3 regions of the Roseomonas sp. TAS13 genome follow, and region 2 is predicted to be linked to each of the others. Evidence: predicted binding sites of a transcription regulator. Region 2 holds the regulator's gene; each other region holds the start of a gene.
What was found. Region 2 encodes HrcA, which represses chaperone genes, less so after heat shock. Its sites were predicted from a motif close to GTTNGCACTCNCNNNNNGNGAGTGCNAAC; they were not measured.
Positions count from the first base shown of each region.

Region 1: ROTAS13_RS09975 (DUF1178 family protein) is a predicted target of HrcA. The motif match lies at 5,933-5,961, and genes of this name have one in related genera.
Region 3: groES (co-chaperone GroES) is a predicted target of HrcA. The motif match lies at 5,200-5,228, and genes of this name have one in related genera.

Region 1 covers NZ_BDLP01000096.1:1,672-11,910, forward strand. Annotated here, with positions in the region: partial or broken gene ybaL (YbaL family putative K(+) efflux transporter) at 1-83, opposite strand, end outside; gene ROTAS13_RS09950 (helix-turn-helix transcriptional regulator) at 202-432, shown strand; gene ROTAS13_RS09955 (membrane-bound PQQ-dependent dehydrogenase, glucose/quinate/shikimate family) at 680-3,106, shown strand; gene ROTAS13_RS09960 (aminotransferase) at 3,193-4,593, opposite strand; gene ROTAS13_RS09965 (ComF family protein) at 4,733-5,578, shown strand; gene grxC (glutaredoxin 3) at 5,611-5,868, shown strand; gene ROTAS13_RS09975 (DUF1178 family protein) at 5,981-6,568, shown strand; gene ROTAS13_RS09980 (PAS domain-containing sensor histidine kinase) at 6,638-9,061, shown strand; gene ROTAS13_RS09985 (histone deacetylase family protein) at 9,150-10,181, shown strand; gene ROTAS13_RS09990 (hypothetical protein) at 10,216-10,239, opposite strand, start outside.
Region 2 covers NZ_BDLP01000031.1:9,274-19,512, forward strand. Annotated here, with positions in the region: gene ROTAS13_RS04720 (ABC transporter substrate-binding protein) at 148-1,746, shown strand; gene ROTAS13_RS04725 (M20/M25/M40 family metallo-hydrolase) at 1,758-3,374, shown strand; gene ROTAS13_RS04730 (bifunctional aspartate transaminase/aspartate 4-decarboxylase) at 3,422-5,140, opposite strand; gene aspT (aspartate-alanine antiporter) at 5,190-6,881, opposite strand; gene hrcA (heat-inducible transcriptional repressor HrcA) at 7,488-8,534, shown strand; gene ROTAS13_RS04745 (SDR family oxidoreductase) at 8,868-9,599, opposite strand; gene kdgT (2-keto-3-deoxygluconate transporter) at 9,732-10,239, opposite strand, start outside.
Region 3 covers NZ_BDLP01000111.1:809-11,047, forward strand. Annotated here, with positions in the region: partial or broken gene ROTAS13_RS10820 (helicase C-terminal domain-containing protein) at 1-59, shown strand, start outside; gene ROTAS13_RS10825 (tellurite resistance TerB family protein) at 179-622, shown strand; gene ROTAS13_RS27120 (hypothetical protein) at 763-1,311, shown strand; gene ROTAS13_RS10835 (DUF1835 domain-containing protein) at 1,340-2,611, opposite strand; gene ROTAS13_RS10840 (cold-shock protein) at 2,844-3,071, opposite strand; gene groL (chaperonin GroEL) at 3,150-4,790, opposite strand; gene groES (co-chaperone GroES) at 4,845-5,132, opposite strand; gene ROTAS13_RS10855 (usg protein) at 5,394-5,669, shown strand; gene ROTAS13_RS10860 (glycoside hydrolase family 15 protein) at 5,755-7,614, opposite strand; gene ROTAS13_RS10865 (SDR family oxidoreductase) at 7,625-8,662, opposite strand; gene ROTAS13_RS10870 (AEC family transporter) at 8,802-9,734, opposite strand; gene gmk (guanylate kinase) at 9,804-10,239, opposite strand, start outside.

The DNA.
Region 1 (10,239 bases), on a different contig from region 2:
AGCCGGTGGGCGAGGAGGCCGAAGGCGAAGGCCAGCACGAGGCCGACACTGATCGTCGCGATGAGCGGCGTGTGGTGCGGCACGGCTCTCCCCCTTCCGGTTGTATGCTATGGACGGTCACAAGATGGAGTGATTGTAAGCCGTTTCAACCTTTTTGGGTGATATTGACGCGGCAAATCCGCATCCCATCTACAAGTTGGGATGACACTGACCTCCGGGCAATGCCGTGCCGCGCGCGCCCTGCTAGACTGGACGCAGGATGACCTCGCCGAAAGGGCGGAGGTCAGCCGCAGCACCGTGCGCGGCTTCGAGGGCGGGCAGCACGAACTCCAGCGTTCCACCGGCACGGCCATCCGCCGGGCGTTGGAGGAAGCGGGGATCGTCATCCTGGAACGCGACGCGGCGGGCGGCGAGGGCGTGCGGCTCCGCTGAAGGGAGGAGCCGCGGAGTGGTTTCGCCCGGCCCCGGGGCCGGCCACCATACATTACATTTGGTCCATCCGGAAACCACGGGCGGGGCTTGTGCTTACGCCGCTACCGCCTCCGGTCGGCCGGCATGCGCATGCCGGCATGCGCATGCCGGCTCCAGTCCAGGACCTTCCCATGCCCCAGCCTCCCACCCCATCGTTCCAGCCCGGATCGTGGCGCCCTACCCGGGAAGCCGATGCGGGGATCGGCCGATGAGGTCCGATACGCCCCGGCGTGGCACGGCCCTGCTGACCGTCACCGGCATTGTCCTCGGCCTGCTGGGCTTGGGGATCGGCGGCCTGGGCGGATGGCTGATCGTGCTGGGTGGCTCCCCCTATTACCTCGTGGCCGGGCTGGCGATGCTGTTGAGCGGCATGCTGATCGCCACCGCCCGCGTCGCCGGTCTCTGGCTCTATGTGCTGCTGCTCGTGGGGACCACCCTTTGGGCCTTGTGGGAGGTTGGGTTCGACGGCTGGGCGCTGATCCCACGCCTCGTCGCGCCCGCCGTGCTGGGGCTATGGATCTGCAGTCCCTGGGTCGCGGGGCGCCTGCACCGGGCCGCCGGGATGGAGCCCCGCGCCGCCCGCCGCCATGCCTGGGGTGGCATGGCCGCCTGCGCCATGCTGATCGGGCTGGTCTTCGCGGCGGGCTACCGCATCACGGCGGAGCGCCACCTGACCTTCGGTGATCCGACAGGCTGGCAGCAGGCCGGCGCCGGAACGGAAGCGGCGGCCGCCAGTGACGACTGGCGCTTCTATGGCCGCACCCCGGCCGGCGACCGCTTCTCGCCGCTGACGCAGATCACGCCGGAGAATGTCGCGGGGCTGAAGCAGGCCTGGTCCTTCTCCACCGGCGACATGCCGCGGCAGGGGGAGAACAGCAACGGGCACGAGTTCTCCTTCGAGGCGACACCGATCAAGGTCGGGAACAGCCTCTATCTCTGCACGCCGCATCGCGAGGTGATCGCGTTGGATGCGACCACCGGCGCACTGCGCTGGCGCTTCACGCCGGGTGGCGACATGAGCCACAACGTGTACCAGGCCTGCCGTGGCGTCTCCTATTTCGATGCGCCGCCGGGCACGGCCTGCCCGCACCGGATCGTCTCCACCGCCTCCGACCTGCCGCGCCTCTTCGCGCTCGATGCCGAGACCGGCCAGCCCTGCCAGGGCTTCGGGGAGGGCGGCTTCGTGGACCTGCGGCAGGATATGGGTCCGGTGCCGCCGGGCTTCCATTTCATCTCGTCCCCGCCGCTGGTGATGAACGGGCGGATCATGCTGAGCGGCTGGGTCTACGACAACCAGAGCGTCGGCGAACCCTCGGGCGTGATCCGCGCCTTCGATGCGGTGACGGGGCAGCTTTCCTGGGCCTGGGACATGGGGCGCGAGCCGGCGACGAAGCCGCTGGCGCCGGGGGAGGTCTATACCCGCGGCACACCGAACGGCTGGGGCGTCTATACCGCCGATCCGGCGCTGAACCTCGTCTATGTACCGCTGGGCAATGCCACGCCCGACTATTACGGGGCGGAGCGGCGGCCCTTCGACGAACGCTATTCGAGTTCCCTCGTCGCGCTCGACATGAGCACGGGCGAGGAGCGCTGGCACTTCCAGACGGTCCATCACGACCTGTGGGATTTCGACCTGCCGATCGGGCCCTCGCTGGTGGACCTGCCGGGACCGGACGGGGCGACCATCCCTGCCTTGGTGCAGACCACCAAGCAGGGGCACCTCTTCCTGCTGGACCGGCGGGACGGCAAGCCGCTCGCGGAGGTGCGGGAACAGCCCGTGCCGGGCGGCACCATCCCGGGCGAGCGCTACGCGCCGACGCAGCCCTTCTCGGTGGGCATGCCGCAGCTGAACCCGCCGAAGCTGCGGGAGGCGGATATCTGGGGCGCCACGCCGATCGACCAGCTGCTCTGCCGCATCGAGTTCCACCGGATGCGCGACGACGGCCTCTTCACCCCGCCGGGCCAGCGGCCGACGATCGGCTGGCCTGCCTTCGACGGCGTGGCCGACTGGTACGGCGCGACCATCGATCCCGGGCGCAAGCTGCTCTACATCAACACCACCTTCATGCCCTTCAAGCTGCGGATGCTGCCCTATGAGGAGGCGGTGCGGCAGGGCTTGGTGAAGCCCTGGGCGGGCTGGGGGCAGCCCTATCCGCAGCCGCCCTTCGCCAACAACCCGCAGCACGGCACGCCCTGGTCCATCGTGGTGGAGCCCTGGCTGAACCCGGCCGGCATCCCCTGCGTCCGGCCGCCCTGGGGGCAGATGCAGGCGATCGACCTGCTGACCCGCAAGGTGGTCTGGCAGCGTCCGATCGGCACGACGCGGGACATGGGCCCGGCCGGGCTGCGCGCGCCCGTCGGCCTGCCCTTCGGAATCTTCAGCATGGGCGGCAGCGTGGCGACGCGCAGCGGGCTGGTCTTCATCGGCGCGACCACGGACCAGGCCTTCCGCGCCCTGGATGGCCGCACCGGGCGCACCCTCTGGGAGACCCATCTGCCCGCCGGCGGCAATGCCACGCCGCTCACCTATACCGGCCAGGACGGGCGGCAGTATGTGGTGATCGCAGCGGGTGGGCATGGCGGCCTGCGCTCGCGCAACGGCGACGAGGTGATGGCCTTCGCTTTGCCGCGATAGGGGCGCGGTCCCCGGCCATGGGGATGGCGTCGGGGCGGGGAGCGGCGGGAGAGCCCGGAACCGCCCCGCCCGGGGGCCATGCTGCCTCAGCCCAGGCCGGAAAGCCGCGCCGGCAGGTCGGCCAGCGCCTCCTCGGGCGCATTGGCGAAGGCGAGCCGCAGGTGGCGTTCCTGGCCCGGGCCGAAGAAGGGGCCGGGAAGGGTGAGGAGCCCATGGCGGGAGGCCAGGGTCTCCGCGGCCTCCAGCGCATCCGGCGCACCGTCGGGCAGGCGCAGATAGGCGAAGTAGCCACCCAGCGCGTCCACGCGCCAGCGATGGCCGATCGGGGCCATCAGCCGGGCGAAGGCGTCGGCGCGGCGGCCCATCAGCTCGCGGTTGCCCTCGCGCCAGTCGCGCAACGCGGGCACCGCCCAGGCGATGGCCTTCTGCGCCGCGCGGGGCGGGCAGATCTGCAGAGTGTCCACGGATTTGGCGAGTTCCGCCCGGAAGCCGGGCCCCGCCAGGATGGCGCCCAGCCGGTGGCCCGGCACGCAATAGGACTTGGAGAAGGAGTAGAGCTGCACGATGCCGTCCCGCCAGGATGGGTCGGCGAAGAGCCCGTGCGGCGCTTCCTTCCCCGGCAGGAAGTCGCGATAGGTCTCGTCCAGCACCAGCCAGACGCCGCGCGCGCGGCAGAGGGCGGCGAAGCGCGCCAGGGTCTCCGGCGGGATGATCGCGCCGGTGGGGTTGTTGGGCGTGATCAGCACCAGGGCGCGGACCTGCGGGTTGGCCTCTAGCAAGGCGGCGGCGCGGTCCGGATCGGGCACGAAGCCGTCCGCGGCCGCGCAGGGCAGGGGCACCGCGCCGATCCCGGCGATCTCCAGCGCCATGCGGTGGTTGAAGTACCAGGGGGTGGGCAGCATCACCGCCTCGCCGCTGCCCGCCATCACCGGCATGGCCAGGGAGAAGGCGAGGTTGCAGCCGGCGGTGATCACCACGTCCTCCGCCGTGACCGGTGCCGCATAGGTCGCCGCGATGTCGGCGGCCAGGGCCTCGCGCAGGTTCTGCAGGGTGCCCAGCGCCGGCACGCTGGCCAGGAACAGCCCGTCCGGGCGGAGCGCGCGGCGGATCTGCACCAGGGCGCCGGGGAGGTCGTTCACCCAGTGCAGCGACAGGCTGGCCACCACCAGGTCGAAGCTGCCCTCGGCGAAGGGCAGCCATTCCTCGTCCCCGGCGACCGGGAGGCTGCCGGCCTGTCGCGCCAGGGCCGCCGACAGGTCCATGGACACCACCTGCCCGATGCCGCGGGCGCGCAGCCGCGGCGCCACCACGCCCCGCCCGCCAAGGTCCAGGGCATGGTCGAAGCGCAGTGTGAAGTCGTCCAACCGGTCCAGCAGCCGGTCGGCGGCTTCCTCCAGGATGGGGGCCACCTGGCGCAGGCTCGCGGCGGAGCGGTCGCGGCGGAGGCGGTGGAGGCGGCGGTCGAAGACCTGATGCGGCGCGGACATGCAGCGGCAGATGGCGCGAAGCCGGCCACGGCGCCAGGGGGTGGGGCCGGAAGGACAGGACGAGCAGGGTGGGCGCTGGAAAAGAGCCAGGGGCCGGAGAGGCGATGGCCGGAGCGGGGGCGATAGGAATGCAGGGCGGATGGCACGCTGGGACCGGGCGGGGTGGCCATTGAGCGGGGCGGAAGCGGCGCCCGGCCGCTGGCGGGGCTGGGGCCGTCTCGCGGGGCGGATGGGGGAGGGGCTGCTGGATGCGCTGCTGCCGCCCAGCTGCCTTACCTGCCGGGAGCCGGTGATGCGCCACGGCGCCTTCTGCCCCGCCTGCTTCCGGGACCTGCAACGGATCGGCGACCCGCTCTGCGACGGCTGCGGCGTGCCGTTCCTGCATGTGGAGCAGGGCGTGCCGACCACGGGCCGCCTGTTCTGCGCCGCCTGCGCGGAACGGCCCTTTCCTTTCGCCCGGGCGCGCGCGGCCTTCGTCTATGGGGACGTGTCGAAGCGCCTGATCCTGCCCTTCAAGCACGGCGACCGCCCCGACCTGGCGCGCCCGATGGCCCGCGCCATGGCCCTGGCGGGCAAGGAGCTGCTGGCGGAGGCCGGCATCCTGGTGCCGGTGCCGCTGCACTGGCGGCGCCTCCTGCGGCGCCGGTACAACCAGTCGGCGCTGCTGGCGCGCCATCTGGGACGGCAGGCGGGGCGGCCCTGGCTGCCGGACGGGCTGCGCCGGATGCGCGGCACGACCTCCCTGGGCGGCCTGGGCGCCGCCGGGCGGGCGATGGAGGTGGAAGGCGCCTTCCTGGTGACGCCCCGGGGGCGGCGCGCCATCGCCGGGCAGCGCGTGCTGCTGGTGGACGACGTGCTCACCAGCGGCGCCACCGCCGCCGCCTGCGCCCGCGCTCTGCTGGAGGCCGGGGCGCGGGAGGTCGATGTGCTGGCGGCGGCCCGCGTGCTGCCCCGGGAAACACGGATAGGCAGGGGTGAGACTTGACCCGGGGGCCCGGCGGAACGAATTGAGGGAACATGGCCAAGGTCGAGATCTTCACCACCCCCTTCTGCCCCTATTGCGCGCGCGCGAAGACGCTGCTGATGCGCAAGGGCGCCGCCTTCGAGGAATTCGATGCGCCGCACGGCTCTCCGGCGCGCGAGGACGCGGTCCGCCGGTCCGGCGGCCGCACCACGGTGCCGCAGATCTTCATCGATGGGCAGGCGATCGGCGGCTGCGACGACCTCTTTGCGCTGGAGCGCGCGGGCAAGCTGGACAGCCTGCTGACGGCCTGATCCCACCGCCCGGCGTGGCGGGCCGGCCTCGCCCGCCTGGGTTCCGGCAGGCTCGGCACGGCCCACTGGCACTCGGAATATTCGAGTGCCAGAATAGGGTTTGAACAGGCGCATGGCTCGCAGCACCGGAATGCCGGCGCCCCTGCCGGAATCCGGAATGGGGCGGCGCGAAGCCGATGGGGCCGAGAACGGAACAGGGATGATCCACTACCAGTTGCGCTGCGAAGGTGGCCATGAGTTCGATGGCTGGTTCCAGGACAGCGCGGGTTTCGAGAAACTGGCCAGGAATGGCCTCGTGGAATGTCCGGTCTGCGGCGGGACGGAGGTCCAGCGTGCGCTGATGGCGCCGTCGATCGCGAAGTCGCGGCCGGAGGCAGGCCCCGTGGCCGGTCCGGCCCTTTCCGATGCGCCCACGCCGTCGCCGCCCGTTCCCGCCATGCCGGGCCCCGCGAGCCAGCCCGTGGCGGCGGGGCCGATGCCCGCCCAGGTCATGGCACTGCTGCAGCGCATTCGCGGCGAGGTCGAGCGCAACTGCGACTATGTGGGCCGCGACTTCAGCGAGGAGGCGCGGCGGATGCAGGCGGGCGAGAGCGAGCGCCGCGGCATCTATGGCGAGGCCACGGATGCGGAGGCCGAGGCGCTGCGCGACGAGGGTATCGAGATCGCCCGCATTCCCTGGGTGCCCCGCTCGGATGGCTGATGGTACGTGCCGGGGCGGGGGCCGGATCAGGGCTCCCCGCCGCGGTGCCATGCCCGGGCGGCCCGGCTGATGGAAGCGCTGGACTGCTGGGGGCGGGACACCGGTTCCGCCCTGGTCGGCGACTTTCCCGACCCGGGCCTGCCCTTCCTGGCCGTCGCCAGCTACAGCCTGGCGCCGATGGTGCTGACCGACCCGGCGCGCCCGGACAATCCCATCGTGTTCGCCAATGCCGCCTTCCTCCAGATGACGGGCTATGACGGCCGGGAGGTGCTGGGCCGGAACTGCCGCTTCCTCCAGGGGCCCGGCACGGACCGCGCCACGGTGGACGCCCTGCGGGACGCGATGGGCGAGGCGCGGGACATCACCGTCGAACTGCTGAACTACCGGCGGGACGGCACCCCCTTCCGCAACGAGGTCCGCATCGGCCCGCTGCGGGACGCGCAGGGCCAGGTCCGCTATTTCCTGGCCACGCTGCACGACGTGACCCTGGCCCGCGACGTCGTGCGGGTCGAGCGGGCGCTGCGTGTCAGCGAGGCGGGCGCACGCCTCGCGGTGGAGGCGAGCGGCCTCGGCACATGGGACCTGGATGTCGCCCGCGGGGTGCTGCACTGGAACGCAGCCTGCCGGGCGCTGTTCGGCCTGTCCCTCGATGACGAGCGGCCCCTGACCTACGAGGACAGCTTCCTGTCCGCCCTGCATCCCCGGATGCGCGCCCGGGTCCGGCAGGAGATGGAGGACGCCCTCTCGCCCGCCGGCAGCGGGCGGCTGACCACGGAGTTCCGGATTGTCGGGCTGGCGGACCGCCGCGAGCGCTGGCTGTCGCTGACCGGGCAGAGCTTCTTCGAGGAAGGGCGCTGCGTCCGCTTCGTCGGCGTGGTGAGCGACACCACCGCGCGCAAGCGCGAGGATGAGGCGCTGCTCCGCTCGCGCGAGAAGCTGGAGGCCCGGGTCGAGCGGAGCAGCCGGGACCTGGACCGCATCTGGCATCATTCCCAGGATATCATGGTGGTGATCCGCCAGGATGACCTGACGGCGGAGGCGGTGAACCCGGCCTGGGAGCGCGTCCTGGGCTGGCCCGCGGAGCCGCCCTCCGGAACCGGCATCCTGGGCTTCGTGCATCCGCAGGATACGGCGCTGACCCGTGTCCAGCTGGCGCGCCTCGCGGATGGCCAGGGGGTGGAGCATTTCGAGAACCGCATCCGTCACCGGGACGGCTCCTACCGCCGGATCTCCTGGAACGTCGTGCCGGAGGGCGAGTTCCTGCACGCGGTGGGCCGCGACGTGACGGTGGAGCGGCGGCAGGAGGAGATCCTCCGCCGCACCGAGGCGCAGCTCCGCCAGTCGCAGAAGATGGAGGCGATCGGCCAGCTCACCGGCGGCGTGGCGCACGACTTCAACAACCTGTTGCAGGTGGTGCTGGGCAACCTGGACATCCTGCAGCGCAGCCTGCCGCCCGAGGCGGGGCGGCTGCGGCGCTCGGCCGAGAATGCGGCGAGCGGCGCCCGGCGCGCCGCGGTGCTGACGCAGCGTCTCCTGGCCTTCTCCCGCCGCCAGCCCCTGGCGCCGCGCGCCCTGCAGGTGAACGGGCTGGTGGAGGGGATGTCGGACCTGTTGGCCTGCACCCTGGGCGAGACCATCGCCATCCGCACCGCCCTGGCGCCGGACCTGTGGCGGGTGGAGGCCGATCCGGGGCAGCTGGAGAACGCGCTGCTGAACCTCGCGGTGAATGCGCGCGATGCCATGCCCGGCGGCGGCAGGCTGGCGATCGAGACGGGGAATCTGAGCCTCTCGGAAGCCATCGCCCTGCGCGGCGAGGAACTGGGACCCGGCCAATACGTGGTGATCAGCGTGACCGACACCGGCACGGGCATGGATCAGGAGGTCGTCGGCCGGGTCTTCGAGCCCTTCTTCACCACCAAGCCGGTGGGGCAGGGAACAGGGCTGGGCCTGTCCATGACCTATGGCTTCGTCCGCCAGTCCGGCGGCCATATTCGGATCTACTCGGAACCCGGCCTGGGCACCACGGTGCGGATCTACCTGCCGCGCCTGGTTTCCGCCGGTGAGGAGGCGCCGCCGGAGGGGGAGCCCACACCCGCCGCCCGCGCCCGGCAGGAAAGCATCCTGGTGGTCGAGGACGATGCCGATGTCCGCAGCTACTCGGTGGAAGTGCTGTCGGAGCTCGGATACCAGGTGATCGAGGCGGAGGACGGCCCCGGCACGCTGCGACTGCTGGAGGATTCGCCCTCGCTGGTGCCGGATCTGCTCTTCTCCGACGTGGTGCTGCCCAACGGTATGAACGGGGCGGAGCTGGCGGCGCGGGCGCGGCTGCTGCGGCCGGGGATGAAGGTGCTCTTCACCAGCGGCTATGCCCGCGACGCCCTGACGCATCACGGCCGGCTGGACGCGGGCGTGGAGGTGATCGGCAAGCCCTTCACCTTCGCCGAGCTGGCGGCGCGGGTGCGCGGGGTGCTGGACGGGCCGCCCGGCCGCTGAGGGCGGTGCCCCCGGAACGGGGCGGGATGGCCTTGCCGGGAGCGCCCGGGGGCGGGAAGCTGCCGGGCGGATACGGATGGGAACCGGCATGAAGGTCTTCTGGGACGACCGGCAACTGGCGCATGCGCCGCGCTTCTTCCTGCAACGGGGGCACCTGCGGCCGCATTTCGAGGTCCCGGCCCGGGCGGAGGCGCTGCTGGCGGCCTGCCGGCGGATGGGGCTGGAGATCGCCGCCCCGGGCGATGCGGACGCCACGGCCCTCGGCACGGTGCATGCCCCGGACTACCTGGACTTCCTGCGGGGCGCCCTGACGGAATGGGAGGCCATGCCGGGCCATGGCGAGGAGGTGGTGCCCAACATGCACCCCTCGCCCGAGATGCTGGCACAGGGCGCGCGGCGCTCCACCACGATCATCGGCAAGACCGGCTGGTATACCGCCGACGCCGCTTGCCCGATCGGCCCCGGCACCTGGGAAGCCTCGGTGCTGGCGGCGGCCGGGGCGCTGGCCGCGGCCGAGGTGGCGGCGGGCGGCGGTTCCGCCTACGCACTGGCGCGGCCGCCCGGGCACCATGCCTATGCCGCCCGGGCCGGCGGCCACTGCTACCTGAACAACGCCGCCCTGGCGGCGGAGCGGCTGCGGGCCAGGGGCGCGGGCAAGGTCGCCGTGCTCGACATCGACAGCCACCACGGCAACGGCACCCAGGGCATCTTCTGGGAGCGCGACGACGTGCTCTTCGTGTCGGTCCATGGCGATCCGGACCGCTACTACCCCTGGTATGTCGGCCATGCCGACGAGCGCGGCGGAGGGATGGGCGCCGGGTTCAACCTGAACCTGCCCCTGGCCCTGGGCAGCGGCGATCCGGAATGGCTGGAGGCGATCGGCACCGGCCTGGGCGCCATCCGGGACTTCGGCGCGGAGGCGCTGGTGGTCAGCCTGGGTTTCGACGCCTCGAAGGACGAGCCGCTGAACGCCCTTTCGGTGACGGCGGATGGCTTCGGCCGGGCCGGCGAGGCCATCGGCGGGCTGCGCCTGCCCACCGCCATCGTGCAGGAGGGCGGCTATGCGGTGGAGGTGATCGGCGGCTTGCTGGAACGCTTCCTTAACGGCTTCGGGCGCTGAGGCGCGCCGCTCCGGGCCGCGCTGGCCCGGAGCGTCAGCGGAAGGGGTTGCCGCGTGG
Region 2 (10,239 bases):
AGCGGACAAAGAGCCCGGGGAAAAGGCGGCGCCTTTCCACCCGGGGGTCACACGGCGGAACCGGGACGCCGGGCGCCCCAGGGCGCCGGGCATGGCATCGTGACAGGCTGGCGGGCCAAGCCGCTAGGCGCAGAAGGACGACGGAACATGCAGAGACGCAGCCTGCTCAAGGGAAGTGGCGCGATCCTGGGAGGAGCGGTGGCGTCGCTCGCCGCGCCGGCGAAGCTGCGCGCGGCCTCGCAGACCACGCTGCGCTTCATCCCGCAGATCGACCTCGTCTATCTCGATCCGGTCTACACCACGCCCTATGTGTCGCGGAACCACGGCTACCTGGTCTTCGACACGCTCTACGGCATGGACGGCAACTTCCAGCCGCAGCCGCAGATGCTGGAGGGGCACCGGATCGCCCAGGACGGGAAGCAGTGGGACCTGACGCTCCGTCCCGGGCTGCTCTGGCATGACGGGGAGAAGGTTCTGGCCCGGGACTGCGTCGCCTCGATCCGGCGCTGGGCGAAGCGCGACCCCTTCGGCGCCACGCTGATCGCCACCACGGACGAGCTTTCCGCGCCCGACGACCGCACCATCCGCTTCCGGCTGAAGCGGTCCTTTCCGCTGCTGCCGGCGGCGCTGGGCAAGACGCCCTCGCTGATGTGCGCGATGATGCCGGAACGGCTGGCAAGGACGGACGCCTTCCAGCAGGTGCCGGAGCTGATCGGCAGCGGGCCCTTCCGCTTCAAGGCGGATGAGCGCGTGCCGGGGGCGCGCAACGTCTATGAGAAGTTCGCCGGCTACAAGCCGCGGGAAGGCGGCACGCCGGACTGGACGGCCGGGCCGAAGATCGTCCACTACGACCGCGTGGTGTGGAACACCATGCCGGATATCGGCACCGCCACCGCCGCCCTGCAGAACGGCGAGCAGGACTGGATGGAATACGCCTACCACGACATGCTGCCCCTGTTGCGGAGCATGAAGGACGTGACGGTGCAGGTGCCGGACCCGACCGGCATGGTGACCATGCTGCGGGTCAACCACCTGCAGCCGCCCTTCGACAATCCCGCGATCCGCCGCGCGCTGCTGCGCGCGATCGACCAGACCTCCTACATGCAGGCGCTGACCGGCGGCGACCCGGCGCTGTTCCATGTGCCGCTCGGCTTCTTCTGCCCGAACACGCCGATGGCGAGCGAGACGGGGCTGGAGGTGTTCAACCCGCCGCACGACCTCGCCAAGGTGAAGAGCGACCTGGCCGCCGCCGGCTACAAGGGCGAGAAGGTGGTGCTGATGGTGCCGGCCGACAGCCCGACGCTGAAGTCGCAGGGCGATGTCGCCGCGGACATGCTGAAGCAGGCCGGCTTCAACGTGGACTACCTGGCGCTGGACTGGGGCACGATGCTGACCCGGCGCAACCGCAAGGACGCGGCCGAGCAGGGCGGCTGGAATGCCTTCGTCACGAGCTGGGCTGGCACGGACTGGCTGAATCCGGCAGGGCATATCGCCCTGCGCGGCAATGGCGAGGCGGGCTATGCCGGCTGGTCCACCAGCCCGCGCACGGAGGAGCTGCGCGACGCCTGGTTCCAGGCGCCGGACGAGGCGGCGCAGAAGGCGATCTGCACCGAGATCCAGAAGCAGTGCCTGGTCGACGTGCCCTTCTACCCGCTGGGCCAGTACATCCAGCCCACCGCCTATCGCAAGTCGATCACCGGGGTGCTGAACGGCTTCCCGACCTTCTGGAACGTTCGGCCGGCCTGAGGAGACGTCGCATGGAAAAGCACGAGGCGCTGCGCCGGCACGCGCTGGACTGGATCGCCGCGAACGAGGCGCGGCTTTCCGCTTTCAACGCGCGGATCTGGGCACATGCGGAACCCGCTTGGCGCGAGTACCGCTCGGTCCGGGACTACGTGGAGATCCTCCGCGCCGAGGGTTTCGAGGTCGAGGAAGGCTCGGGCGGCATGCCCACCGCCTTCGCCGCGCGCTGGACGCAAGGGGAAGGCCAGGGGGAAGGCGGGCCGGTGCTGGCCGGCTTCTCGGAATACGACGCGGTGCCGGGGAACTCGCAGCAGGCCGTCCCCTACCCCGCCCCGCGCGAGGGGCTGCACCCCTATGCCGCCGGGCACACCGACCCGCATTCGGTGCTGGGCACCGCCTCGCTCGCCGCGATGCTGGCGGCGAAATCGGCGATGCAGGCACAGGGGACACCGGGCACGCTGAAGCTGTTCGGCGAGCCGGCGGAAAAGGTCTGCGGCTCCAAGCCCTTCCACGCCGCGCGGGGCTATTACGACGGGCTGGACGCGGCGGTGGTCTGGCATCCCTGGCCGCTGAACACGGTGACCGGGGAAACGCATTTCGGCGCCTACTGGAGCGCGGTGATCAGCTTCGAATCCGAGGCGCCGGAACGCTGGGTCGATCCCGCGCTGATGCCGATCGACGCGGCCCATGCGGTGGCACGCTCGCCCGGCGCGCTGGATGCGATGTGCCTGATGTACACGATGACGAAGTACACCAAGGAGGCGATGTTCCCCCATGCCGGCTCCTGGACGCTGAACGAGTTCGTGCTCGGCGATGCGGGCGCGACCTCGGACAACCTCACCCCGCGCTTCTCGCAGATCCAGTATTCCTGGCGCAGTTCGGCGCTGGAGATCCAGGAGCAGATCTGGCGCGTGCTGGCCAACAACGCGCGGCAGGCGGCGGCCACCACGGGCTGCCGCGCCTTCGTGCGCTGGGTGACGAAGACGCGCGTCGGGCTGCCCAACAGCGCGATGACGGAGATCACCTGGCGCAACCTCCAGGCCGTCGGCGCCCCCGCCTATTCCCGGGAGGCGCTGGAATTCGGGCGGGAGATCCAGCGCAACCTGGGGCTGGCGCCGATGGAGGATCCCTTCATCGCGGGGGTCACGAAGCTGACGCCGCCCGAGGAATACGAGGCGGCGCAGCGCGCCGGCCTCCCCTCCTGGCAGAAGCACCTGAGCGCCGACGACTATGTCGAATATTCCTGGCACGCGCCCACGGTGCGGCTGCTGGCGGCGCGCCCCCGGCTGCGGCCGCCCTCGCCGGGCTACAGCTACCCGGCCTGGGCCTACAACGCGCTGGGCGGGCTGCCGGCGGCCATGGACCCGGGGATGTTCGCGGCGGCGCGCACCATGGCACTGACGCTGCTCGACCTCGCCGGACGGCCGGAGTTGCTGGAAGCGGCGCAGGCGGAATTCCGCGAGCGCACGGGCGGCGGGGTCGGCGGCACGCGCTGGGTGGGGCCGCTGCTGCCGCCCGGCCTCGATCCGCCGGTGGACCTGCGCTGGCCGGAATACGTCACCACGGCACGGGGCGAGGAATGGTGCTTCCCGACCCCCCATGCCGGGACGGGAGCCGGGGAGCCGCTCTGACCCCTGGCGACCGACGCGCCGTCATCCCTTCTCGCCGAGTCCTCGATTCAGGGTTCTTCTTCCGTCATGCCCGCATGGGATGTGATGCCGGCGCCCCGCTCCTCTCCCGGCCCCTCCCCCTTGGAGGTCCTGGTCCCGGCGATCGGGGATGCCTGTGGAGCGGCGTCCCGCCGCCCGCCGGATTTCAGGAAGGTCCCGTGCAACTCGGCGGCGAGGCCCCGTAGCGACCGGCCGATGGCGGCGTACTGGTACTCGTTCAGGTTGGCGAGGGAGGCGCGGCCCGAGGGATGCGGCGCGCCGAAGCCCTTGCCGGGCAGCAGGACGATGCCGGTCTCGGCGGCGACGCGGAACAGGATCTCGGTGGGGTTCTGCGTGTCGCGCACCCAGTCGGCGAAGTCGCGGCCATAGAGGCCGAGCGTCACCTTCTCCAGGTCGATCAGCGTGTAGTAGTCCACCGAATTCGCGTCGTCGTCGATCGGCACGCCAAGCTCGCGGTAGAGCGCCTTCTTGCGGCTGCGGATGACCTTCTTCAGCGCGGCCTTGTAGCTGTCCTTGCCGTCCATCAGCGCGAAGAGCGAGAAGAGCAGCATCTGCACCTGCTGCGGCGTGGAGAGCCCCGCCGTGTGGTTCAGCGCGACGCTGCGGCTGTCCGCCACCAGGCGGTCGAGGAAGGCGAGATTGCGCGGATCGGGAGTGAGCGAGCGGTAGCGTTCGTCGAGCGCCTTCCTGTCCTCCTCCGGCAGGCTGGCCAGGGCGCGGTCGAGCACGTTGTCGCGGTGCATGGCGATCACGCCGAGGCGCCAGCCGGTGGCACCGAAATACTTGGAGAAGGAATAGACCAGCGCGGTGTTGCGCGGGCAGCGGGCGAAGAGGGATTCGAAATCGTCGGCGAAGGTGCCGTAGACATCGTCGGTGAGGATGATCAGGTCCGGCCGCTTCTCCGAGACGATGGCCGCGATGGCCTCCAACCCCTTCGCGTCGATCTTCACCGAAGGCGGGTTGCTGGGGTTGGTGACGAAGAAGACCTTCACCGCCGGATCGGCCAGCTTGTCCAGCTCCGCCTGCGGGAACTGCCAGCCCATCTCCGGATCGGCATTCACCGGCACCTCGACGAGCCGGTAATCGGAGAGTTCCGGGATCTCGATATAGGGGGTGAAGACCGGCATGCCGATGGCGACCTTGTCGCCGGGCGCGATCAGCCGGTTCTCCCGCAGCGAGTTGAAGATGTAGGTCATGGCGGCGGTGCCGCCCTCCACCGCGAAGAGATCGACATCGGCGGAGGACAGCAGGCCGCCCACCATCTCCTTCACGATGTATTCGCGCACCACCTTCTCGGTCAGTTTCAGCATGCGCGGCGGCACGGGGTATTCGCAGCCGAGGATGGCCTCGGTGATCTCGTGGACGAACTCCGCCTCGGGCAGCCCGATCTGGTCGCGCACATAGGAGACGGCGCGGCGCAGGAAGGCGGCGCCGGGATCGTCGCGGTGGCGGGCGACGAAGCTCTCGAAACGGCCGGTGATGCCATCCAGGTGCGGCAGGCCGCCCACGCCCTCCGGCATGTAGGAGAAGGACATCTCCGATTCCTCCACCGCGAAGCGGCCCAGGGCGAAGAAGGCCCGGCGCGGCAGGGTGGCAAGGAAATTCGGGTTGCCGCGCCCGGCATTGAGCATGGTGCGGCTGGCCTGGCTGGAGGCGAGGCTGATCAGCGTGTCCTTCAGCTCGAAGGGGCTGAGCTGCGCGAGCCTGGCATAGTCGATCTCGGTCATGGCACTTCCCCGGTGGGAGAGAGGGAGGGATCGGGCTTCTGCGGGGGCGTCAGGCGAGCAGCATGATGATGACCATGCCCCAGATGGTCAGCAGCGTGTTCCCGATGGCATAGGTCACGGTGTAGCCGAGGGCCGGGACCTGGCTCTTCGCGCGGTCCGTGATCATGCCGAGGGCGGCGGTGGTCGTGCGCGCCCCGGCGCAGCAGCCGAGGACGAGCGCATCGTCGAAGCGGAAGACGTACTTGCCGATATAGAGCGCGAGGATCAGCGGCACCGAGGTGGCGAAGATGCCCCAGAGGAAGAGGCTGATCCCCAGTTCCCGCACGCCGGCGACGAAGCCGGGCCCGGCGGTGATCCCGACCACGGCGATGAACACGTTCAGCCCGACCGAGTTCATGAACCAGACCGTGGCGGGCGGGATGCGCCCGAAGGTGGGATGGATCGAGCGGAGCCAGCCGAAGAACAGCCCGGAGATCAGCGCGCCGCCGGCGGTGGAGAGGGTGAGCGGCACGGCGCCGACACGCCAGACCAGGGCCCCGACCAGGGTGCCGAGGGCAATGGCGGCGCCGATGAAGGCGACGTCGGCGGTGTTGCCGCGCTGGTCGGCATGGCCGAGGGCGCGGGCCGAGGCCGCGATCTCCTGCGTGCGGCCAACCAGCGTCAGGACGTCGCCGCGATGGATCCGCGTGGCGGGCAGGACGGGGATCTCCGTGCCGGTGGCGCCGCGGCGGATGCGGCGCAGGAAGACGCCATGCGCCGCGGGCTGGTGGCTCAGCTCCGCCAGGGTCCTGTTGTCGACGGCCTTCTGCGTGACGACGACATCGACGCCCTCCATCGGGACGCTCAGCAGCTCCGGATCATCAACCTCCGTGGCCGCGTGGCCCAGGAGATCGACCATCACGCCACGCGGCCCCGAGACGGCCACGACATCGCCCGCCTGCAGCACCGTGTCCGCCCTGGCCTCGACGACCTTCCCGTCCCGGCGCAGGCGCTCCACGAAGAGGCGGGCCTGCGGATAGCTGGCCTCGGCCGCCGCGGCGGTCTGCCCGACCACCCGCATGCCCACCTCCAGCCGATAGGCGCGCAGCACGTAATGGTGCCAGGCGCTGCCCTCCCCGCCCGGTTCCGGCTTGCCGCCCATGCGCGCCTCATAGGCCTTGCAGGCGGCCTCCAGGTCGAAGCCCAGCAGCTTCGGCCCCAGCAGCGCCAGGATCAGGGCGGAGCCGATGGTGCCGTAGATGTAGGTGACGGCATAGGCGACCGGCATGGCATCCAGCAGCGGCTTGGCCTGTTCCGGCGGCAGGCCCAGCCGGTTCACCGCGTCCGTGGCGAGGCCGAGCGAGGCGGAGATGGTCTGGGAGCCGGCGAAGAGCCCCGCCGAGAAGCCCAGGTCGTAGCCGGCGATGCGGGCGGCCAGCCAGGAGGCGCCAAGGCAGAGAAGGCAGACCACCGCCGAGAAGACCGCCTGCGGCACGCCGTCCCGGGCGATGCCGCGGACGAATTGCGGCCCGACGCCATAGCCGATGGCGAAGAGGAACATCAGGAAGAAGATGGATTTCACGTTGGCCGAGATCGTGATGCCGAGCTGGCCGATCAGGATCGCGGCGAGCAGCGTCGCGGTGACGGCGCCGAGGCCGATCCCCCGGATGCTGAAAGCACCGACATAATAGCCGATCGCCAGGGAAAGGAAGACGGCGATCTCCGGATAGGTCCGGAGCGTTTCGACGAACCACGTCCACATCGGCGAGGGACTCCCGGACGAAGGCTGGCCTTCAGGACAGGATTGTCCCTGCGGGCCATCGAAGGCCCGGCGCCACGGAGGACGCTGGGCCGGAGTTTTCCCGCCCGCGGCGTCGCCCCGTCCAGGGAGCGGCACCGGTGGCGCATGGCCAGCGCAGCGGGCTTGCGGGGCCCCTGCGTTTCTCCTGGCTGATCATGGGGAAGCCCGCGCGTCTGCCAACCCAATTCCCGGTGTGCGGCCCCCGGCGGGGGCCCGGGCGCGGCATGGGCGGGACTGTGCGGGGCAAACCTTGCCTTGCAGCAGGAACAATGACTTGCCGGCGCAGCAGGAGGAGCAGTCTACGTTTCGATACCGGTTCAACTTCCAGCGAGGCCAGGCGGCAACCCGCCAGCCTCCCGCCTTGAGAGACGGCGAGCCGCCGGTTCCCGCCAGACCCGCCATGGGCCGTGGCAAACATCGCGCGCCGGCCCCATCTCCGCCCGCCCCGCCATGGGCGGCGATTGACCCGGTGGGGGAGCCTACCTACCTTCCTACCGTGCTGGAACATTTCTTGCTGCCTGCTGGGACATGTCCCCTGAGGGCCGGGCGCACCGGAACCCGGGAGGCATGATCTCGAGCAACCTGGAAAAGGCGTTGGACGGGCGCGGCGCGGCGGTCCTGCGCCAGATCGTGGAGCTCTACGTGGAAACCGGGGAGCCGGTGGGCTCGCGCACCCTGTCGCGCCGCCTGCCGCATGCCCTCTCCCCCGCCACCATCCGCAACGTGATGGCGGATCTGGAGGAAGCCGGCCTGCTCTTCGCCCCGCATACCAGCGCCGGGCGGCTGCCCACCGAGCGGGGCCTCCGCCTCTTCGTGGACGGGCTGCTGGAATTCGGCCAGCTGACCGAGCAGGAGCGGGAGGCCATCACCGCCCGCTGCGCGGCCTCCGGACGCTCGCTGCACGACACGCTGGGCGAGGCGGGGCGGATGCTGTCCGGCCTGGCCGGGGCGGCGGGCCTGGTCGTGGCGCCCAAGACCAACAGCCCGGTGCGGCATATCGAGTTCGTGGCCCTGGGTCCCGGCCGGGCGCTGGTGATCCTGGTGAGCGAGAACGGGCAGGTGGAGAACCGGGTGATCGAGGTGCCGGCCGGATTGCCGACCGGCTCGCTCACCCAGGCCACCAACTACCTGAACCACCGGCTGAACGGCCGCACGCTGGACGAGACGCGCGAGGAGGTGAACCGCGAGATCACGGCGAACCGCAGCGCACTCGACGAGCTGACGGCGCAGGTGGTGGAATCCGGCCTCGGCATCTGGTCCGGCGGCGGCGGCGGGTCGCTGATCCTGCGCGGGCAGTCGCGGCTGCTGGAGAACCTGGACCAGACGCAGAAGATCGGGGAAATCCAGGCGCTGTTCGACCAGCTGGAGGCGCAGGAAACCATGCTGCGCCTGCTGGAGCTGGTACAGCGCGGCGAGGGCGTGCAGATCTTCATCGGTGCGGAAAGCGGGCTGTTCGATGCTTCCGGCGTCTCGATGATCGTGGCCCCCTTCCGCAACTCCCAGGAACGCATCGTCGGCGCGGTCGGCGTGGTCGGGCCGACGCGGATCAACTACCGCCGGATCATCCCGGTGGTGGACTACACCGCCGGGGTGATCGGCCGCCTGCTGGGCTGAAAGGGATCTGCCCGGTCCCCTGCCCTGGGCAGCTGTGTCCCATCCCCGAGGGAAGCTCCGCCTTTCGCTGGCACCGATGGCAAGCCCAGCCTGCAGCCCGATCCGGCAGAGCAGCTGGATCGGCGCGTTCCCGAAAAAGAACAACACCCTGTCCACGCTGCTGGCGCCCGCAGCCGCCAAAGAGCGTGGCTCTCCGGCGCGATCCGGCCGCAGCAGGCGCCAACGAACGGGGGCCAGGGCGCGCAGCGTCCTGGCGGATCAGGGGGCGCGGGGGAAAAGGCGGAGCCTTGTCCCCCGGGACGGCGCAGCGCCCGAAGCGACGCGCCGCCGAAGCTACATCGTCCAGCCACCGTCGATGACGTGGATCTGCCCGGTGGTATAGGTGGCGGTGGCCAGATAGAGGGCGAGATCGGCGATTTCCTCCGGCTGGCCGATGCGGCCGATCGGCTGACGGGCGATGAAGGCGGCGCGAGCGCCCTCGTAGTCGCCGCCGGCGGCCAGGCGCTGCTGCAGCGAGGGGCTTTCCACCGTGCCGGGGCAGATGGCGTTGCAGCGGATGCCGCGCGTCACATAGTCGGCGGCGATGGACTTGGTGAGGCCGACCACGGCGGCCTTGCTGGTCTGGTAGGCGAAGCGGTTGGGCACGCCCTTCACGCTGGAGGCCACCGAGGACATGTTGATGATGCAGCCGTCGCCACGTTCCAGCATGCCGGGCAGGACGGCGCGGCTGGTGCGGACCAGGGCCTTCACGTTCAGGTCCAGGGCGAAGTCCAGATCCGCGTCCGGCATCTCCAGGATCGTGCCGCCATGGACGACGCCCGCGCAGTTGAACAGCACGTCCACGCGGCCGATCGCGGCCATGGCGTCCCGCACGGCGGCATCGTCGAGCACATTCAGCACGCGGCGCTCGATGCCCGGGCCTTCCAGCTCCTCCAGCTTCGCCGCGTTGACATCGGTGGCGACGACCTTCGCGCCGGCACGGGCGAAAAGCTCCGCCGTGGCGCGGCCGATGCCCTGCGCCGCGCCGGTGATCACGGCGGTCTTGCCGTCCAGACTGAGAGTCATGTGTCTTCTCCCGCTCGAATACCTGTGGAGCCTGGCCCATTCCGTCGGGGCGTGGAGCCGGCTCCCGCATGTCACGGCATGGCACGCGGGATGCGCCCCGCGGGCCATGCCGTCGTGAAGGGGCGGCCGCGCTCAGTCCGCCGGATGCATGTGCAGGGCGGGCATCGGGTCGTCCGCCCGTCCCTTCTCCGCCATGCCCTGGCCGAACTGCCGGTACCAGAGGCCGGTGAGGATCGGCACCAGGAGGGAGGTAACGATGATGCAGATCGCCACCAGCACCGTGGCGGTCTGGGCCACCGGCATGAACTGCGGGGCGACGGCGGCGATGGCCAGCGGATTGGCCGCGGCGGCACCGGCGGTGGAGGAAGCGGCGATGCCGGCCGTGCCGGTGCCGCCACCGATGATCCGGTCGGCCAGGATCAGCGGAATGCCGGTCAGCACGATGACCGCCAGGGCGAGCACCACGCCAAGGCCGGCCAGCGGCGAGAGCAGCGTGTTCAGGTCGATCGTGTTGCCGAGCGAGAAGGCGAAGAAGGGGATCATCAGCTGGCCGCCGGGCGCGAAGAAGGCGCGCAGCTTGGGATCGAGGTTGCCGAGGGCGAAGCCGACCAGGAAGGGCAGCACGGCGCCGACGAAGATC
Region 3 (10,239 bases), on a different contig from region 2:
CCCACCGCGTCGGCCTCGCCGAAGCCACGCGCCGGACCCGCGAATTCCTGGCGGGCTGAACCCCGTCCGGGGCGCCGAGCCGTGCTTTCCGCATGGCTCGCGGCCCCTTGATGCGGCTGCCATTGACGGGATGTGCCCCGGGCTGCGAGACGATCCGGCTATAGGAGCCTCAACGGACATGCCCCTCGACATGAGTTCACCCCAGGCAACCCCCGTCCGTCTTTCGGCCCAGGAGGCCCTGGTCGGCGCCATGGTGGTGATGAGCGCCTGCGACGGCCACATGACCGACGCGGAGCTCGCCACCATGTCGCGCCTGGTCAAGGAACTGCCGGTCTTCAGCGACTTCCACGTCAGCGGCATCGAGACGGTGACCGAGATCGTGCTGAACCTGCTGGGCGACACGGACGGGCTGGACGAGGTGGTCGCGCTGATCCGCGACGCCCTGCCGCAGCGCCTGCGCGAGACCGCCTATCTCCTCGCCTGCGAGATCGTCGCCGCCGATGGCGATGCCACCCAGGACGAGCTGCGTTTCCTGCAGGACTTCCGCATCGGCCTGGACATCGACCGCCTCGTGGCCGGCGCCATCGAGCGCGCCGCCAAGGCCCGCTACCAGGTCATCTGACCCCGGGGTCGCTCCACCGGGGCTCCCCATCGGGCCGGACCGGCTGGGCGGGAGCGGCGGAAGACCGGAATGCCGGCCTTCCGCAACGGTTGCCCGCCACAGGGCGTTTGCCTTCCGTCCAAGTGCGGGAGAGCAGAACCATGAGCGAAACATCCGCCACGCCGGCCCAACCCACGATCCTGGCCAGCTTCCGCGACAAGGAGGCGGTCGAGGCAGTCCTCTCCTATCTGGAGGGCGAGGCCATTCCCCGCGCCCAGATCTCCGTCCGCCACGCCGATCCCACCCCGGCTCCGGCCCCGGCCGCAACGGCGGCGCCCGCCCCCCGGGCCGAGACCATGCCCGAGGACAGCGGCGATGAGCCGCTGCGCGAAGATGAGCACCGCAACCTCCGCACCATGCGCAACAGCATGGCCGCCGCCGCTGCCGGCATGGCGGCGGCGGGCGTGGTTGTGGCCACCGGCGGGGCCGCCATCCCGGCGGTCGGGGCGGCCCTCGCGGCCGGGGCCGGGGCGGGCGGGCTCAGCGAGCTGGCCTCCCAGGCCAGCGGCACGGAAGGCACCGCTGCCACCGAGCATGCCGAAGCCATTGTCGTGGTGAAGCCCGCCAATGTGGATCAGGCGGAACGCACCCGCAGCATCCTGAACCGGGCCGCCGCGCTCAAGGTCTGGGAGGAGGCCCCCTCCACCTGAATCCGGCAGGCGGGCGAGCCCCGCACCCTCACGCGCCCCGTGGAGGCCGGACCGAGGCCGTGCCGTCATCCCATCGCCAGGCGGCACCGGGGCCATCGATCCGGACGCCGCCGACCCACCGGGCCGGCGGGGCCAGCGACAACCAGTCCACGGCCCCGGCCAGCACGGCGCGTCCAAGGAGCGTGATGGTCAGCTCCTCCCTGGGCCAGCGGTTCTCGCCATCCTCGTAGGTGCCGAGGAAAACCGGCTGGCCGACACGGCGCATGCGCTCCACCGTGTCGTGGATCATCAGGTCCGTCATCCAGGGCAGCGGTTCCCGTTCCAGCATCAGCCGCTCGAAGACCCGGTTGACCCGGTGTGGCCCCTCCGCCAGCAATTGCAGGATCAGCCTCTCTGTCAGTCCCAGCCCGTCTCTGATCCAGGGCAGTTCCTGGCAGTGCCGCAGCACCGCCCGGCCGAGTTGCGGCATGCCCGGTGTTCCCGCCCTGCCCAGGTCGGCCAGCCTCCTCGGGTCCGGTTGACGCAGCGCTTCCCAGACCGCCTGCCCCGATCGCAGGGCCTCGGCGGGGACGGGAATGCGTTCCTCCCATAGCAGGCGCAGCGCCTCCGGCGGCAACTGGCCCAGCCCGATGAAGCGCGTCGCGCCCGGATAGCGGGCCGGGGAAACCAGTTCCAGCCGCGTCGGCGCTGCCCCGGCGAAAAGTGCGAGGCAGCGCGCCAGGATCAGCTGGTCGTAGATATCGTGCTCGAACCAGAGCACGACGCGCCGGTAGCGCACCGACGCGGCCGCCAGATCCTCCTCTGCCCGGTGCAGCTTCGTCGCGATCTCCTCCCGGCTCATGCCGCTGCCCGTGCCATAGGACTGCGCCAGGAAATCCGCGCGTCGCTCCAGCCAGTCCGGGCCGGTCAGGACCGGCCCCTGGCAGAAGGGATCGGAATACTCCAGGAAATCGCCGGCGAACCCGGCCTCCTTCAGCCCCGGACCGATATCGCTGCCGCAGCGGAGATGCAGGGTCGCCATGTCGCGGTCCGGCGCATCCCCGCCGCGCCGGATGCTCGCCCAGCTACGCTCCATGGCCTGGATATGCGCCTTCAGCCGGGGCCAGCTCGGCAGGCCGAACTCCCGGGCGATGACAAGCTGCGCCTCGCTCAGCCGGCCCAGCGTGGCGGGGCCTTCGGCAGGGACCCGCGGATGACGCTGGCGGAAGCGCTGCCAGGCCTCGGCATCCCCGGCCCGCAACTGCCGCAGCAACTCCTTGGCGCGTTTTCGCTGCTGTTCGAGGTTCAGGCGGAACGGCATCGCTGGACGCGGATCGCCGGACGCAGGCGCGGAGGCCGATGGATCGGACAAGGAAAGCCCCTTCCTCGTGCCTGTGTCCGCCAGCCAGGCAGGAAAGGGTGGAAAAGGGACGGCACCGCTTTCTGCGAGCGTGGGCGCAGCCCTTTCCGCGGACACGGAGGCTCCGATCAAGCCGGGTGCGAGGAAACCAGAGCCCCGGCAGCCGGTCAAGAACGCCGCAGGCCCGGATGGCCTACCGCTCCGCTCCGCCCTCGGCCACCCGGATCGCGACCGCGCCCCGGCGGCCACCGCGATCCTCCACCGCGAAGGACAGGCGCTGCCCCTTCTCCAGCCCTTCCAGCCCAGCCGCCCGCAGTGCCGTGACATGCACCATCACATCCGGCCCGCCGTCATCGGCCTGGATGAAGCCATAGCTCTTGGCCGGCTGGTACCAGATCACCCGTCCCGTCAGCCTTTCCACCGCCGCCGCCCTTTCCGCAAAAAGGAAAAGGGGCGGCCCTTGCGGACCGCCCCCTTCCGAACCCCGATCCCGGAAGGATCAGAAGTCCATGTCACCCATGCCGCCGCCCGGAGGACCGCCCACAGGGGCCTTCTTCTCGGGCTTCTCGGCAATCATCGCCTCGGTGGTGATCAGCAGCGCGGCCACGGAAGCGGCGTCCTGCAGCGCGGTGCGCACGACCTTGGTCGGGTCCACGATGCCGGCGGCGATCAGCTGCTTGTACTCGCCAGTCTGAGCGTCATAGCCGTAGTCGTAGCTATCGGTCTTGCGCAGCACGTCGCCCGCGATCACCGCGCCGTCCTGGCCGGCGTTCTCGGCGATCTGGCGCAGCGGCACCTGGATCGCGCGGCGCACGATCTCGACGCCGACGCGCTGGTCGTCGTTGTCCACCTGCACATGCGCCAGCTTGGTGGTCGCACGGGCCAGGGCAACACCGCCGCCCGGCACGATGCCTTCCTCGACCGCGGCGCGGGTCGCATGCAGCGCGTCGTCGACGCGGTCCTTGCGCTCCTTCACCTCGACCTCGGTGGAACCGCCGACGCGGATCACGGCCACGCCGCCAGCCAGCTTCGCCAGGCGCTCCTGCAGCTTCTCGCGATCGTAGTCCGAGGTGGTCTCCTCGATCTGCGCCTTGATCTGCTCCACGCGGCCCTGGATGTCCTCCTTGGAGCCGGCACCGTCGACGATCGTGGTGTTCTCCTTCTCGATGCGGACCGTCTTGGCCTTACCGAGCATGTCGAGCGTCACGTTCTCGAGCTTGATGCCGAGATCCTCGGACACGACCTGGCCACCGGTCAGGATCGCGATGTCCTCGAGCATCGCCTTGCGGCGGTCGCCGAAGCCCGGGGCCTTCACGGCGGCGATCTTCAGGCCACCGCGCAGCTTGTTGACGACCAGGGTGGCCAGCGCCTCGCCCTCGACGTCCTCGGCCACGATAATCAGCGGACGGCCGGACTGCACCACGGCCTCCAGCAGCGGCAGCATCGGCTGCAGCTGGGAAAGCTTCTTCTCGTGGATCAGGATATAGGGGTTATCCAGCTCCGCGATCATCTTCTCCGCATTCGTGATGAAGTACGGGGAGACATAGCCGCGGTCGAACTGCATGCCCTCGACGACGTCGAGCTCGGTCTGGATGCCCTTGGCTTCCTCGACCGTGATCACGCCCTCGTTGCCGACCTTCTCCATCGCCTGGGCGATCATCTCGCCGATCTCGGACTCGCCGTTGGCGGACAGCGTGCCGACCTGGGCGACCTCGGCGGAGGTGGTGATCTTGCGCGAGTTGGCCTTCAGGTCCTCGACGACGATCGCCACGGCCTTGTCGATGCCGCGCTTCAGGTCCATCGGGTTCAGGCCGGCGGCCACGGACTTCGCGCCCTCGCGGACGATCGCCTGCGCCAGCACGGTGGCGGTGGTGGTGCCGTCACCGGCCAGGTCGTTCTGCTTGGAAGCGACCTCGCGCACCATCTGCGCGCCCATGTTCTCGAACTTGTCGGCCAGCTCGATTTCCTTGGCGACCGTCACACCATCCTTGGTGATGCGCGGCGCGCCGAAGGACTTGTCGATCACCACGTTGCGGCCCTTGGGGCCCAGCGTGACCTTCACGGCATCAGCGAGAATGTCGACGCCGCGCAGCATGCGGTCGCGGGCGTTCTGGCCGAACTTGACGTCCTTAGCAGCCATCTTGCTCTACCTCTGTGTTTGAATGGGGAAGGGAAGCGACGAAGGCGTGCGGCGTCAGCCGATCACACCCATGATGTCGGACTCCTTCATGATCAGGAGATCCTCACCGTTCAGCTTCACCTCGGTGCCCGACCACTTGCCGAACAGGATGCGGTCACCGGCCTTGACGTCGAGAGGGCGGACCTCACCCTTGTCGCTCACCGTGCCGGTGCCGACGGAGACGATCTCGCCTTCCTGCGGCTTCTCCTTGGCGGTGTCGGGGATGATGATGCCGCCAGCGCTCTTCTCGTCGGCCGTGACGCGGCGAACGAGGACGCGGTCGTGCAGAGGGCGGAAGTTCATCAGGAACGCTCCTAAGCCTTTGGAAACCGTGGTCTCGGATTCATGAGCTCCGCCGGGGACGGGCGCTGTTAGCACTCGCCCCCGCCGAGTGCCAGCGATCTAGGGCCGTGCCCCACCCTTCGTCAAGGTGTTCGGCAGCAATTCCACCAAATGAGTGCTAATCGTTTGATAAAGGGCGCTTTTTTATTGATCTGGAGGCGACGGTCCATGGCAGTATGATGACAGACGCGACAAGCCGCGGCCTGAGGAGAGATGCTTCGCATGATCCTGCGGGAAATCGGGAACCTCGTCCGCTTCGCGGAACCACGTGTCACCACCGCCGAGCTGCTCTATCGCCTGCCCGACCATCCTTCCGTGCTGCAGAGCTTCGTCTGGCAGAAACTCGACCACGCTCCCGGCTTCCCGGAGCTGCACCGCTTCATCGGCTTCTGGCAGCGCGAGATCGAGGGGCCGCTGCATTCGGTGCGCGTCGCCTCGGCGGCGCTCTGGCGCCCCGCCGAGTTCCACTATGTCGATGGCCAGTTCACCCTGCAATAGCCGCCCGGTGCCGGGCCCGGGCGGGGTGCATCCTCTCCGCTGGAGCCCGCCCATGGCCGGTCTCCGGTCCGGCCACGGGTTGGCCCTAGGCCCCAGGTGCCAGCGGCGGCGGTGAGCGGCCAGCCTTCCTCGCCGGTGGCGGGCCGTCCTCCGCCTCGCGGCCGCCAGGATGGCCGCTCAGCTCATAGGCCGTGTTGACCAGGGCGATGTGCGAGAAGGCCTGCGGGAAGTTGCCGATCAGGCGCCGCGCCCCCGGGTCGTACTCCTCGGACAGCAGGCCGACATCGTTGCGCAGGTCCAGCAGGCGTCCGAACAGGTCCAGCGCCTCATGCCTGCGCCCGGTGCGGTGATAGGCATTGGCGAGCCAGAAGGAGCAGGCCAGGAACACTCCCTCGTCGCCGGGCAGCCCGTCGCGCGTCTCCCCGGTGGCGTAGCGCAGCAGGAACCCGCCCCGCAGCAGCCGTTTCTCCACCGCCGCGATGGTGCCGCGCACGCGAGGGTCGTCATAGGGCAGGAAGCCCACCGCCGGCAGCAGCAGCAGGTTCGCATCCAGGTCGCCCGAGCCATAGGCACGGGTGAAGCTGCCCAGTTCCGGATCAAAGCCGCGCCGACAGACATCCTCGTGGATCCTCTGCCGCAGCGCCTGCCACCGTTTCAGCGGGCCGCGCATGCCGAAATGCTCGATGCTGCGCACCGCCCGGTCCACTGCCGCCCAGGCGGCGACCTTGGAGAAGGTGAACTGCTCCGGCCCGCTGCGGACCTCCCACATGCCTTCGTCCGGCTGCTTCCAGACCTTCGCCAGATGGTCGGTCAGGGCATGTTGCAACGACCAGGCCTGCCGGTCGAAGGCCAGCCCATGCCGGTGCGCCTGGTAGAGCGTGTTCGCCACCTCGCCGAAGACATCGAGCTGCAATTGCCCGTAGGCCGCGTTGCCCACCCGGACCGGCCGCGAATCCTCGTAGCCGGGCAGCCAGTCCGCCTCGTACTCGGTCAGCCGGCGCTCGCCCGCCAGCCCGTACATGATCTGGATCTGGTCCGGGCTTCCCGCCACCGCACGGACCAGCCAGTCCCGCCAGGCGGCGGCATCCTCCACATAGCCGGCGCGCAGCAGCGCCATCAGCGTCAGGGTCGAATCGCGCAGCCAGCAGAAGCGGTAGTCCCAGTTCCGCGATCCGCCCAGCTTCTCCGGCAGGGAGGTCGTGGGCGCCGCCACGATGCCGCCGGTGGGGCGGTAGGTGAGGGCCTTCAGCGTCACCACGGAGCGGCGCACCGCATCGGTCCAGGGGCCGGCCCCGGCACAGCCGGCGGCCCATTGCCGCCAGCCGGACTCCGTCTCGGCCAGCCGCTCCCCGGGGTCCAGCGGCGGCGGAGGCGGCAGGTGCGATGCGCCATAGGACAGGACGAAGGGAACGCTTTCCCCCGCCTTCACCACGAAGCGCGACACGCTGTGCATGTCCTCGCCGCGCACCGGCACACCGGTCCGCATCACCACCAGATCGGGCCCCGCCACCGCCCGGATGCCCGTTCCGTCCGGCAGCCGTGAGACCCACGGAATGACGCGCCCGTTGTCGAAGCGCAGCACCAGCTCCCCGCGCATGGCGACCTCGCCACGCAGCCCGGTGACGATCCGCACCAGGTTCGACACGCCGTCGTCGCGCACGTTCATGAAGTCGGTGAGGCGGACGGCGCCGCTGCCGGTGCGGAACTCCGTATCCAGCACCAGCGTGCCATCCCGATAGGCGCGGCGGATATGGGGCCGCTCGCCGCCTTCCCAGTCCGGCGCGATCCGCCAGCGCCCATGCTCCGGCGTGCCGAGCAGCGCGGCGAAGACCGCATCGGAGTCGAAGCGCGGCCAGCAGAGCCAGTCGATCGACCCGTCCCGCCCCACCAGCGCCGCCGTCGCCAGGTCGCCGATCAGCGCGTAGTCCTCGATCCTTCCAGGCATGGTCCCGCGATCAGCCCCCGAGCCGGGGCCTGGACCGGGCCCCGGAACGCCGCCCCGCCATCCAGGCCAGCGCCGGCAGGGCGAGGACCGCTCCCCCGATCACCGCCCGCAACAGGGCCGGCTCGATCGCATGCACCCGGCTGGACGCGCGGCTGCTGAAGCGCCCCCGCGTCCGGTGCGGCCCCGGCACCGGCCGGAACAGGTTGTCCTGCCGCCCGGCGGGCAGGGCCTCGCCCGTCAGCTGGCCGGAATAGCCCTGCCGCGCCAGGATGCGGTCCGCCAGCCCGGGTACCGCCATAGCGCCGAGGATCGCCTTCAGGGTCGGCCAGCCGAGCCAGACCTCGCGCTTCGGCTGCACTGCTGCTGCGAAAATCGCCTCGCCGACCGCCTCCGGCTGATGGATCGGCGGCACGGGCTGGGCACGCTCGCCCATGCGGTTGCGCGCCCATTCGAATTGCGGCGTGTTGACCGCCGGAAGCTGCACCATCGTCAGCCGGATGCGGCTGCGATCGTGCAGCAGCTCGACGCGCAGAGAGTCCATGAAGCCCCGCACCGCGAACTTGGCGGCGCAATAGGCGGATTGCAGCGGAATGGCGCGATAGGAAAGGGCGGACCCGACCGCCACGATCACGCCCTGGTCACGCTGCCGCATCTGCCGCAGCGCCGCCATGGTCCCATGCACCTGGCCGAGATAGGTGACCTCGGTGACGCGGCGGAACTCCTCCGGCGACATCGCCGCGACCGGGGACATCACCGTGACCATCGCGTTGTTCACCCAGACGTCGATGCCGCCGAAGCTGCGGGCCACGCGCTCCGCCGCCGCCTCCACCGCCGCCGCATCCGCCACGTCCAGCGGCAGCGCGATCACCCGCCGCGCCCCCGCCACCGCCACTTCGCGCCGGGCATCCTCCAGCCCCTCGGCCTCCCGCGCGATCAGGGCGACGTTCCAGCCGCGCCGGGCGAAGGCCAGGGCCGTCGCCCGCCCCACGCCTGCCGAGGCCCCCGTGATCACCACGCTCAGCGCGCCCGTCACCATCTCCCGCGCCATCGCGCCCCCCTTTCCATGCCGCCACCCGAGGGCCGCGGGCTTCACGGCCTGCGAACACATGGCCGGGTTCCGGGGTTGCGGGCCCGCCGCCGCACAGTCGCGGCATGATCCCGGCCGAGGCGGGCGGGGAGGGCGCCCGTCAGTGCTGGTGGAACAGCGCGATCAGGACGCTCAGCGTGACCACCGACAGGGCCGAGGCCAGCAGCACCGTGGCGCCGGAACGGTCCATGCCGGTGGCGTAGCGGCGCGCCAGGATGAAGGCCGTGGCCCCGGTCGGCATGGCCGCCGCCACCACCGCCACGGCGGTGCCCAGCGGCGGCAGCTGAAAGAACAGAGCCGCGCCCCAGACCGCCAGCGGCAGCACCAGCAGCTTGATGGCCACGCCCAGCACCGCGTCGGGCCAGTCGCGCCGCAGGTTGAAGCTGGTCAGGCTCGCCCCCAGGCAGAACAGCGCCACCGGCGAGCCCGCCTGCCCCAGCAGGTGCAGCAGCCGCCGGATCATGTCTGGCGGCGGCGGCAGGAAGATCGACCAAAGCCCGCCCAGCGCCACCGCCAGCAGCATCGGGTTCTGCACCAGGGAGGTCAGGGTGGAGCGCAGGATGGCGATGGGCGAAGCCTTCGCGTTCATCCCGATCTCCGCGATCACCGTGGCGATGGGCAGGATCAGGATGGAATGGAAGGCCAGGATCGCCAGCAGGTTCCGCAGCCCCTCCGGCCCGAAGGCGGCGAGGATCAGCGGGATGCCCACCATCGACAGGTTGCCGAAGCTGGCATCCAGCGCCACCAGCCCGGCCTCCTGCAGCCGCAGCCCGCGCAGCCGCCGCGCCAGCACCACCGCCAGCGCATAGACCGGCAGGCAGGCGGAGAAATAGGCGATCGAGACGGCCAGGGTCGGCCCCAGCCCGCCGGAGGTCGAGGCCCCCTCGAAGAGCAGCGCCGGCAGGGCCAGCATGAAGACGAAGTCGTTCAGCCCGCGCACGCCCTCGGCCGAGATCCGGTTGGTCAGCCGGGCCAGGTAGCCGAGGAGGATGGTGATGAAGACCGGGCCGATGATCGAGAGAACAACTGTCATCGCGCCCCTGGCATCCCCATCGTCACCGCTCCATCCATCCCGGCCCTGTCCCGCCGGGCCAGCCCCGGCCTAGTCCGCCGTAGCAGGATCCGGGCCGCCGAGATCGGCCACGAAATCGCCGAGCCAGGGATTGCGCTCCCGCCGTGTCCGCGCCGCCGCCAGGATGCCGCGCACCACCGCCAGCGTGTCGGCGAAGTGGTCGTTCACCAGCACATGGTCGAAATCGCGCCAGTGCGAGGCATCCTCCAGCGCCGCTTCCATGCGCCGGGCGATCTCCGCGTCGCTGTCCTGCCCCCGCCCGCGCAAACGGCGCTCCAGCTCCGGCAGGCTCGGCGGCAGCAGGAAGACGCCCACCACGTCGTCCGGCAGCGCGGCGCGGATCAGCCTGTGCCCCTGCCAGTCCACGTCGAACAGCACGTCGCGCCCGGCGGCGAGCGCCTCCAGCACCGGGGCGCGGGGCGTGCCGTAGCGGCGGCCATAGACCGTGGCGCTTTCCAGCATCTCG